Regions from separate parts of the Janthinobacterium sp. SUN128 genome, predicted to be linked through region 2. Evidence: predicted binding sites of a transcription regulator. Region 2 holds the regulator's gene; the other holds the start of a gene.
What was found. The regulator FNR, encoded in region 2, switches genes on or off when oxygen is low (the NO sensors DNR and NnrR bind a similar motif). The targets are predictions, from matches to a motif close to TTGATNNNNATCAA.

Region 1 (5,288 bases), on a different contig from region 2:
CCGCACGTCGATGCTGGCCGTCATGTCCGGCTGCAGGATGCGCGTGTAGCCGGCCGTCAGGGTGATGTTGTTGTCGCGCCGGGGCACGCTCAGCGAGCGCACGCTGGCGTAGCCGGCATTGACATTCACGCTGGTGCGCGAGCTGGCTTGCCAGCTCCAGCCCACGTTGCCGCCGATCTGGCGCGTGCGGTCTTCGCTGCCGAACTCCACGCCTGGCAGTAAGCCGCTGTCGATGCCGCTGGCCGTTTGCGCCGTGCGGTCGACGGCCGTGACGCCAGCGATCATCGTGCTTTTCGCCGTGGCGCGCGCCATCGTCAGCTTCAGCTGTTTTTGCAGGAAATAGCGGTGGCTGAAGTAATTGATGGCGCCCCGTTCCGGTCCCAGGCTGTTGGCGTAGCGCAGGAAGGCATCGATGCGCAGGCGCCGGTCGCGCGCGTTGGGAAAGATGCCGCGCCACAATTGATCGAGCAGCCGGCCGGCGTCGCGGTCGCCCAGGCGCGAAAACTGCGTGGGCATGGTGGTGATGTTTTCGCTGTAATTGAGTTGCCAGTTGGTATGGCGCCGCAGGAAAGTGGCGTCCAGGCTGTAGGTGTGGCCAAAGAAGCGTTTGCCCGTGCTGAAGGCCACGCTGGTGCGCGGCGACGGCGTCCACACGCCGCCCAGCGACCAGAAGCGGCCTGCCGGCGCCTTGCCGGTGTTTGACAGATAGCCTTCCTTTTCCATGCCGCCGCTGGCCGTGGCCGCCCATTTGCTGCTGAACGGATAGCGCAGGCCCACGCTGCTGCGCTGCATGCGCACGGGGGCCAGCTTGCTGTCCTGCGTGCGGCGCACGTCGTGGCTGGCGTTCCAGGTCCAGCCGCTGGCGCGCGGCTCGCCGCTGAGCAGTAACTCCATTTCATCGCTGTGCACGGACAGCAGTGCGCCGCCACTGTCGACCGTGTTGCGCGTGTAGCGCAGCTCGGCCGTTGCCAGGCCGCGGAAACGGTGGCGCAGATAGGGGCTGATGCCGGTGGTGCGCACGGTGCTGGCATTGTCCGTGCCGGGCAGGTCGTCGATCAATTGCGGGCCGAACGGCGAGATGTTGCGCCGGCTCACGCTGGCGTTCGCATCAATGAAGAACCAGTCCTTCACCAGCTCGGCGTCCGCCGAGGCGGCCAGTTCATGGTTGTCCGTATCGGCACGTTGTCCGGACAGGTATTTGTGCCAGCTGTAATCGAGGTGCACGCGCAGGCGGGGACCCGTGCCGATAAGGGCGATGGCGGGAGCGATCTCCGTGATGAAGTCCGATTGCGCCTGGCCGGGCGGTGCGCGCAAGGCGTTGTCCGTATAGCTTTCGCGCAGGCGCAGCGACGGTTTCACCAGCCAGTCGACGGCGCCGGCCGGCAGGGGCAGCAGCAGGGATAGCAAGGGCAGCAGCAGCGGCGGCGGTCGCGGTAGTGAAACCCCGCGGCTAATCGTAATGGCCATAGCCGTAGTAGTCGTTGCCGGGGAACGATTTGGTCTTGTTGTAGATCAAATGAATGTGTTCGCACGACTCGATCTGGCGCAGCGCCTCCTTGACGGCGTGCTGGGTCGTCGTTTCCGCCTCAACCACCATCACCACTTGTCCCATCTGCCCCACCAGCGCGTGCGCCTCGCTGGTGATCAGCAGGGGCGGCGAGTCGAAGACGACGATGCGGTCGCCATAGCGGCTGGCGATCTCGGCCAGCAACCGGCTCATGGCGCGGCTGGCCAGCAATTCCGTCGCGTGCTTGTTGCTGCGCCCGGCGGGCAGGATGCTCAGGTTGGCAACGTTGGTTTTCAGGATCACGTCGGCCATGGCCAGTTGCGGGTCGAGCAGCACGTCCATCAGCCCCGGTTCCGGTGGCAGGCCCAGTACTTTCAGCACGGACGGGCGCGCCACGTCGGCATCGACCAGCAGCACCGTGATATCCATTTCCATGGCGATGCTCATGGCCAGGTTGATGGCGCAATACGTCTTGCCTTCGCCCGGCATGGCGCTGGTGACGACGATCAGGTTGCCGTGGCGGATGGCCTCGGCGCCGCTGGCGCGCGCCTGGCGCAGCAGCGGGCGCTTGATGATGCGGAAATCCTCGGCCACCGAGCTGCGCCCGCCATCGTGCGTGAGCATGCCTTGTTCGGCCAGCCGGGCCAGGTTCAGGGGGCGGTACTGGGGCGACCGGGCCGTGTCCGCGCCCACCGCGCCCTCGACGCCATACGGCACGCCGGCCTCGGCCACGCCCAGGATCATGGGTTCCTGCTTGCCGCTGTCCTTGCTGCTCATCGTCGCTCCCCTGGATCTAGAATTTCAGCAGCGCGGCCGTCATGACCCCGCCGTACAGCACGAACAGGCTGCCCAGGCAGGCGCCAAAGCCATAGCGGGCGCGGCGGCGGCGCACCTGCTGCAGCGCCGTCCAGTTCATCGATACCGTGCCCAGCACGTTCAAGCCCGTGGCATCGCGCAGTTCGGCGGGACTGAGGAAGGTGGGGCGCACCTGGCTGATCAGGAGGGCTGTGGCGACGCCGGCCACCAGGGCCGCGCCCAGCGCCGCGCTGAACAGCAGCGGACGGTTCGGGCCGACGGGCGCATATTGCACCGTGGGTGGGTCGATGATCTTGAAGGCCATCATCTCGGTGGTGGAACTGAGTTCGCCCGACAGCTTGGCCGCTTCGCGCCGGCCGATCAGCTTTTCATAGTTTTCCTTGTTGATGATGTAGTCGCGGTTGAGCTGCGCCAGCTGCGACTCCACCTCGGGCACGGCATTGCTCTGCGCCAGCAAGCGCTCATTGCGCGCGCTGTATTCCTGCACGCGGGCCTTGATGGCGGCTACCTTGGCATCCGCGTCCGTCAGCGCCACCTTCAGCTGCTGCAGCATGGGGCTGTAGTTCTTGCCCGGGTCGCCGGCCGCCGATTTCAGCTTGCTTTCCTCGATCTTGCGTTCTTCCAGCTGGGCCACCAGGCGCTTCGAGGCGATGATGTCGGGATGCAATTCCGTAAATTGCATGCGCAGGCTGTCGAGGTTCTTGTTGATCGACGCGATGCGCTCGTCGAGTTCGGGATTCGTGATGGCCGAAGCGTTCGGCTCCAGATCGAGCACGGGCTCGTCGCCCTCGATCTGGCTCTGGATGGCCTTGCGCGATTGTTCCGCCTCGACCAGTTCCAGCTTGGCATTGTTCAGGCTATCGGACGACATCAGCAGCTGGCTGCCATAGTCGATGCCCTGGCGCGGCAGCAGCAGGTTGTTGCGGATCTTGAATTCCTTCACCAGGTTTTCCGCCGCGCTCAGCTTGTCCTCGTAATTCTTGATCTGCTCGTCGATGAATTGCACCGCCTTCTGCGTATCCCCTTTCTTGCCCTGGAAACTGCCTTCGACAAAGATGGTCAGCAGGCTTTGCACCACGTCGCGCACCAGCTTCGGGTCGCGCCCGCTGTAGCTGATGGTGTAGATGTCATACGCGTTGGTGCCGGTGATCTTGATGCGGCTCATCAAGTCGTCGAGCTGGGCTTCGTGCTCGCGCACGGTCTTCGAATCCAGGTCTAGGTCGACCATGCGCATGACGCGCTCCACGTTCGGCCGGCTGAGCAGGGTGCGGCTCATGATGGCCACCTGCTGTTCCGTGTTCGGCACGCTGGTCATGCCGGCCATCAGCGGTTTGAGGATGGTTTGCGTATCGACAAACACGCGCGCCGACGTCTGGAAGTCGTCGGGCAGGGTGATCACCTTGATGAAGCCGGCGATGGCCACCAGCCACGCCACCAGCACCGCATGCCAGCGGTACTTCCAGATACCTTTCAGGCTGGAAAGCAGTTGCTGTATCAATTCTTCCATGTCGCTTCCTTCAGGTGACGGTGCTGCACGGTAGATGGGGTGGCGGCGCGGACAACGACGGCATCTTGCGAGAAATGCTTGCCTGTTGGGTAAGCAAAGTATAGGGCGGCTGTGAGGCAAGATTTCCCAAGATGATTGCTTCTTGATACGCCTCAAGGTTCTCTTGCCAAGTTTTAATAATCATAGGAAGTTCGCGGCCCAGGCTGGTTCTGCGGGACCAGCCATGGATGCGCCATCGACTCGAAGAGGCTCCGCATGAATCCGTTTCGCCGTGCATTTGTCTGCAACACGCTGGTTCTGGCGGGCGCTGCCAGCCTGCTCGGCGCCTGCCGCACGCGCCATCCGCTGGCACCGGCCGACGACAGCGCGCCCATGCACGATTACCTGATCGGACCGGGCGACTCCGTCAACATCATCGTCTGGCGCAACCCGGAAGTGTCGCTGACGGTGGCCGTACGGCCGGACGGCAAGATCACCACGCCGCTGGTCGAGGATTTGCCCGCCAGCGGCAAGACCTCGACCCAGCTGGCGCGCGACATCGAGCAAGCCTTGAGCAAGTTCATCCAGCAGCCCGTGGTGACGGTCATCGTCACCAATTTTTCGGGTCCGTATGGTGAGCAGATCCGCGTCATCGGCGAGGCGGCCAAGCCGCAGGCGCTGCCATACCGGCTGGGCATGTCGCTGATGGACGTGCTCATCGCCGTGGGTGGCATTACCGATTTTGCTGCCGGCAACAAGGCCAGCATCATCCGCATGCGCGAAGGCAACCAGCAGCAGTTGCGGGTGCGCCTCGATGATTTATTGAAAGAAGGCGATATTTCCGCGAATGTCATGATGCGGCCGGGCGACGTGCTGCTGATACCGGAAAGCTTCTTTTAATAGCAAGCTCGACAATATCAAAACAGCATTTTTGTTTGTCATTTTGTACTTGCGGGCAAATTTCAGCATGCAATTTTGCTATTAAATAGCACATTTCTTCTGTTTTTTTAGCTGGATGTGGGAACTTCTCCAGTTTTTATCTTGTCACAAGGCATTGGCTTCAGTCCGTCTCGACGGCGGCCGATGAACGTGAGGACAAGATGAGCTTTGAAGATGAACCCATTATTTCCTTCGACACGCCAGGCACCTTCAGTGACCTGGTGGTGGGCGAGGGGCAGATCGACCCTGCCATGGAGCATGAGCTCGACCTGCAGCGCTTTCATATCCGCATGGCCAATTCGCGCGGCCGGCGCGAGGCGGCCAGTTTGCTGATCCGCAAGATGTACGGCTGGCGCGGCTATGCCGTCGATCCCGGCATCGCGCATGCCCTGAATAAAATCACGCTGTTTGCGGAAACGGCCGGCAGCACCGTCGGCACCATGACCCTGTGCCTCGACAATGACGAGACAGGCCTGCCCGCCGATGAAAACTTCCGCGACAAGCTCGACGTGCTGCGCGAAGAGGGGCGGCGCCTGTGCG
Region 2 (5,288 bases):
AGTCGAAAATCAAAGTGGTCGAGGGCGCCCCCGCTGACGGCACCACGGGCCACGTCTGGGACGAGGATTTGAAGGAACTCAACACGCCGATGCCGCGCTGGTGGATGTGGCTGTTCTACATCACCATCGTCTTCTCCCTGGCGTACCTGTTCCTGTACCCGGGCCTGGGCAACTATGCCGGCAGCCTGGGCTGGAAGTCGACGGGCCAGTACGAGGAAGAACTGAAGAAGGCGGAAGCCGACTACGGTCCCCTGTTCAACAAGTACCTGAGCCAGGACTTGAAGACGGTGGCCGCCGATCCGCAGGCGCAAGCCATCGGCCAGCGCCTGTTCCTGACCTACTGCGCGCAATGCCACGGTTCGGATGCACGCGGCAACAAGGGCTTCCCCAACCTGACCGACAAGGACTGGCTGTATGGCGGCGAACCCGACGTCATCAAGACCACCATCATGCACGGCCGCAATGGGCAGATGCCACCGATGGGCGCCGCCCTGGGCTCCGAAAAGGATGTCGAGAATGTGGCCCATTATGTGCTGAGCCTGTCCGGCTCGACCTCGGATCCCGTCAAGTCCGTGCTGGGCAAGGCCAAGTTCGGCGCCTGCATGGCCTGTCATGGCGCCGATGCCAAGGGTAACCAGATGCTCGGCGCGCCGAACCTGACGGACAAGACCTGGCTGTACGGCGGCAGCGCCGATACCATCATGGAAACCGTACGCAAGGGACGCAGCAACACCATGCCGGCCTTCAGCGATTTCCTCGGCGAATCCAAGGTACACGTGCTGTCGGCGTATGTCTGGAGCCTGTCGAATCCGCAGGCACCCGCGAAGTAAAAATGGAACCTCAAGTCATCAAGATGTATGCGGCCCGCGAGCAAATCTACCCTCGCGAGGCCAAAGGACGCTACGCTACCTGGCGATGGGTATGCGTATGGCTTACCCAGCTGGCGTTCTACGGCTTGCCGTGGTTGACCTGGAATGGCAGGCAAGCCCTGCTGTTCGATTTGACCACGCGCAAGTTCTACATTTTCGGCGTCGTGCTGTGGCCCCAGGATTTCATCTATCTGGCGGCCCTGCTGATCATCTGTGCGTATTTGTTGTTCCTCGTCACGGCCATTGCCGGGCGGGTGTGGTGCGGGTTCTCCTGCCCGCAAACGGTATACACGGAAATTTTCCTGTGGGTCGAACGCCGCATCGAGGGCACGCGCAGCGCGCGCATGGCCCTCGACAAGCAGGGCCCCTCCGTGCGCAAGGCATTCAAGAAGACGGCCAAGCACCTGGTATGGGGCGCCATCGCCCTGTGGACGGGCTTTACCTTTGTCGGCTACTTCACGCCGATCAAGGAACTGGCGCAGTCGGTGACCACCCTCAATTTCGGTCCCTGGGAATGGTTCTGGGTCTTGTTCTACAGCCTGGCAACCTACGGCAACGCGGGCTGGCTGCGCGAGCAGGTGTGCAAATACATGTGCCCCTACGCGCGCTTCCAGAGCGCCATGTTCGACCAGGACACGCTGATCATCACCTACGATGCCAAGCGCGGCGAACCGCGTGGCGCCATGAGCAAGAAGGCCGGCAACAACGACAAGCTGGGCGATTGCATCGACTGTACCCTGTGCGTGCAGGTGTGTCCGACCGGCATCGATATCCGCAACGGCCTGCAGTATGAATGCATCGGCTGCGCCGCCTGCGTCGATGCCTGCAACAGCGTGATGGACAAGGTCGAGCGGCCGCGTGGCCTGATACGCTACAGCACCGACCATGCGATGGAAAACAACTTCAATTCGAAGCAGATACGCCAACGCGCCATGCGCCCGCGCGTCCTGATCTACACTTCCATCCTGGCCCTGATCATCATCGCCGTGTGTACGTCGCTGGCCCTGCGCACGCCCCTGAAAATGGACGTGATCCGCGACCGCGGTTCGATGGGACGCGAAGTGGAGGACGGCATGATCGAAAACGTCTACCGCCTGCAGATCATGAATACGTCCGAGCAAAGCCAGCATTTTAAAATCAGCGCTTCCGGCTTGCCGGGCCTGACCTTGCTGACGCGCGAAGAAGTGACCTTGCAGCCGACGGAAACGCTGGGCTGGCCGATCCGCCTGCGCGTGCCGCACGGCGTCGGCGAGAAGGGCTCGAACAAGATTGCGATCGAATTGCAATCGCTGGACGATCCATCGCTGCATGTGCGTGAAAGCGCGGTATTCATCGTGCCGCGTTAACAAGGAAAGGCGGACGGGGACCGGGTGCCCTCGCCGCCGCCACGAAGTTGCAGGAAGGCCGGTCCCCATGCGGGGACTGGCTGATCAAACAGGAGAAACACCATGTCCGACAGTCTGAAACTGCAACCCCCCGTTGCACCGTGGTACAAGCATCGCTGGCCATGGCTGCTGATGATCGGTCCCGGCCTGTCCGTGGTCGTCGGCAGCTTCATGGGCTATATCGCGTTTACGCAGCCCGATGCGCTGGTGGTGGGCGATTATTACAAGCAGGGCAAGGCGATCAACCAGGATTTGAAGCGCGACACGATCGCCAGCGACCTGGCCATGGATACGCGCCTGTCATATGACGTGGCTGCAGCGCGCCTCAGTGGTTCCGTGCACAGCTTCGGCAAGGCTTATCAGGCGCCGCTGCAGCTGCACCTGGCGCATGCGACCCTGCCGGAAAAGGATATCAAGCTGCTGGTGCAGCCCGATGCGGCCGGCAATTTTTCCGTAGCACTGCCGATGCTCGAGCGCAGCCGCTGGCAAGTGCTGGTGGAAAACGACAAACGCGAGTGGCGCCTGTCCGGCATCTGGACCTGGCCCCTGCAACGCAGCATCGCGCTGCACGCGGATGAAGAACTGTAAGTCTTATTTGCAGACGTCCGTGCCGGCCGTAATGGCTTTCAACTTGGCCGGCTGCAGGATTTCGATCTCGCGGTTCGAGACGCGCAGCCAGCCTTCCTTCTTGAATTTCGACAATAAACGGCTGACGCTTTCGATGGTCAGGCCCAGATAGTTGCCGATTTCCTCGCGCGACATGCGCAGCTGGAAATTGCTGCCCGAATAGCCGCGTGCTTCATAGCGCGACGCCAGGTTGACGATGAAGGCGGCAAAACGCTGGGTCGCCTGCATATTGCCCAGCAATAGCATGACGCTTTGCTCGCGCGTGATTTCCTGGCTCATCATGCGGTGGAAATGACGCAGCAGGGTCGGCATATTGCCCAGCAATTGTTCCAGGCTGGAAAACGGAATTTCACACACTTCACTGTCTTCCAGCGCCACCGCATTACAGTGGTGGCGGTCGGCGCTGATGGCATCCATGCCCAGCAGTTCACCGGCCATCTGGAAACCCGTCACCTGCTCTTCGCCACCCGGATTGATCTGGTAGGTCTTGAAGTGCCCGAGGCGGATCGCGTACAGGTTCTGGAACGAGTCGCCGATGCGGAACAGCGAGGCCCCGCGCACGATCTTGCGGCGGCGGCCGATGATCTGGTCCAGCCTATCCATGTCGCCCACATCAAGGCCCATCGGCAGGCACAATTGATGCATGCTGCAGGTCGAGCATCGTGCACGCAACGCCTCCACGTTCACGGTGGGCAAGGTGGGAGTGAGTAGCGCTTCAGTCATGTCGGTACCTTTTAGAAAATGCAACAACAAGTTTACTGCATACAGCTGCATACAGGGTTGCCGTATGCCAATTTCACCGTAAATTCGGCGAATAAACGACGTCCAGCCTTTAATTATATGGCAACATCGTCAAAAGCCCATACGGGGCGGGCAATTTGCGCGGCGGCGCTTGCCAAGCTGGGGTATTGATAGGAAAATTCCTGACAGCATTATCTGCCGCCTGTGCCGCCCGGCACTGAAAAGGAAATCATGAAGCCTCTCGGCATTAAAGCAAAAGTCGCGCTGGCCACCAGCCTGACCTCGATCGCCATGATCGCGCTGGTCACCATGATCCAGGTGCAGCACATGCGCGACGACTTCACCCGAGTACTGCTGAGCCAGCAGTCATCCCTGATCAGCCGCACCGCTGCCGAGCTCGACGACAAGCTGGGCATGCTGCTGCAGATTGTCACCCTGACGGCCAGGCAGCAGCCGCCGGAATTGATCGCCCAGCCCGCCAAACTGCGCGAATACTATGCGCGCCGCTCGATGCTGGTGCTGTTCGACGACGTGCTGGTGCTCGACGCGCATGGCGCCATCGTGGCCGACATGCCGGAAGTGACGGGGCGCGCCGGCATCAACGTCGCCGAGCGCGAGTATTTCCAGACCGTCCTGCGCACGCGCCAGCCCATGATTACCGAGCCGATGCTGGGCAAGTCGAGCGGCATGCCCATCGTGCAGATGGTGGCGCCCGTGCTGGCCGCCGATGGCCAGGTGGCCGGCGTGGTGATCGGCGTGCTGCGCCTGTACAAGGACAATCTGCTGGGCCGCCTGCGCTCGGAAAAGATCGGCAAGAGCGGCTATTACTTCATCCTCACGCGCGGCGCCGTGCCGCGCTATGTGCTGCACCCCGATACCAGCCGTTTGCTGCAGCCGCGCAAGCCGAACGCCAACCTGACGACCACCCAGCTGCTGAAGGAGGATGGCGAAGGCAGCATGGTCAGCACCAACAGCCGCGGCATCACGGCCGTCAACAGCTTCAAGCGCCTGAAATCCGTGAACTGGCTGCTGGCCGCCTCGCTGCCCGTCGAGGATGCCTTCGAACCGTTCGATGGCGTACTGTACCGGCTGGTGCTGTGGAGCATCCTCGCTTCGCTGCTGGCCGCCTTTGTTCTGGGCTTGGTCACCGTACGCCTGCTGTCGCCGCTGGTGCGCCTGCGCGACACCCTGCTGGCCCTGCGCACCAGCGGCAGCCGTTTCACCCCCGTGCCGGTACAGCAGCGCGACGAGATCGGCGAACTGACGGAAGCGTTCAATGGCCTGATGAGCGAACGCGACCGCCTGCAGCAGGAACTCGAAGCGCGCGCGGCGGAGCTGGAGCAGGAACGCGACCGGGCCGAGGCGGCCAACCGCGCAAAGAGCGATTTCGTGGCCAACATGAGCCATGAAATCCGCACGCCCCTCAATGCCGTGCTGGGCATGGTGTATTTGCTGGGCAATACCAGGCTCGACACGGAACAGCGCAAGTACCTGACCATGGTCAGAGTGGCGGGCCAGTCGCTGCTGGGCATCCTCAACGATGTGCTCGACTATTCGAAGATCGAGGCGCGCCGCATGGAATTGTCACCCGTCGAATTCGACCTCGATGAAGTCATGAATACCCTGGCCACGACGATGACGATGAATGCGGGCGAAAAGGAGCTGG

Region 1: the regulator FNR is predicted to act here: its motif matches at 3,973-3,986, upstream of O3297_RS06805 (XrtA system polysaccharide chain length determinant).

What each region holds. Positions count from the first base shown of each region.
Region 1 is NZ_JAPWHY010000001.1:1,511,174-1,516,461, forward strand. It holds gene O3297_RS06795 (TIGR03016 family PEP-CTERM system-associated outer membrane protein) at 1-1,467, opposite strand, end outside; gene O3297_RS06800 (XrtA-associated tyrosine autokinase) at 1,451-2,284, opposite strand; gene O3297_RS06805 (XrtA system polysaccharide chain length determinant) at 2,301-3,830, opposite strand; gene O3297_RS06810 (XrtA/PEP-CTERM system exopolysaccharide export protein) at 4,086-4,709, shown strand; gene O3297_RS06815 (long-chain N-acyl amino acid synthase) at 4,910-5,288, shown strand, end outside.
Region 2 is NZ_JAPWHY010000006.1:152,771-158,058, reverse strand. It holds gene ccoP (cytochrome-c oxidase, cbb3-type subunit III) at 1-830, shown strand, start outside; gene ccoG (cytochrome c oxidase accessory protein CcoG) at 833-2,215, shown strand; gene O3297_RS26770 (FixH family protein) at 2,318-2,842, shown strand; gene fnr (fumarate/nitrate reduction transcriptional regulator Fnr) at 2,846-3,604, opposite strand; gene O3297_RS26760 (response regulator) at 3,854-5,288, shown strand, end outside.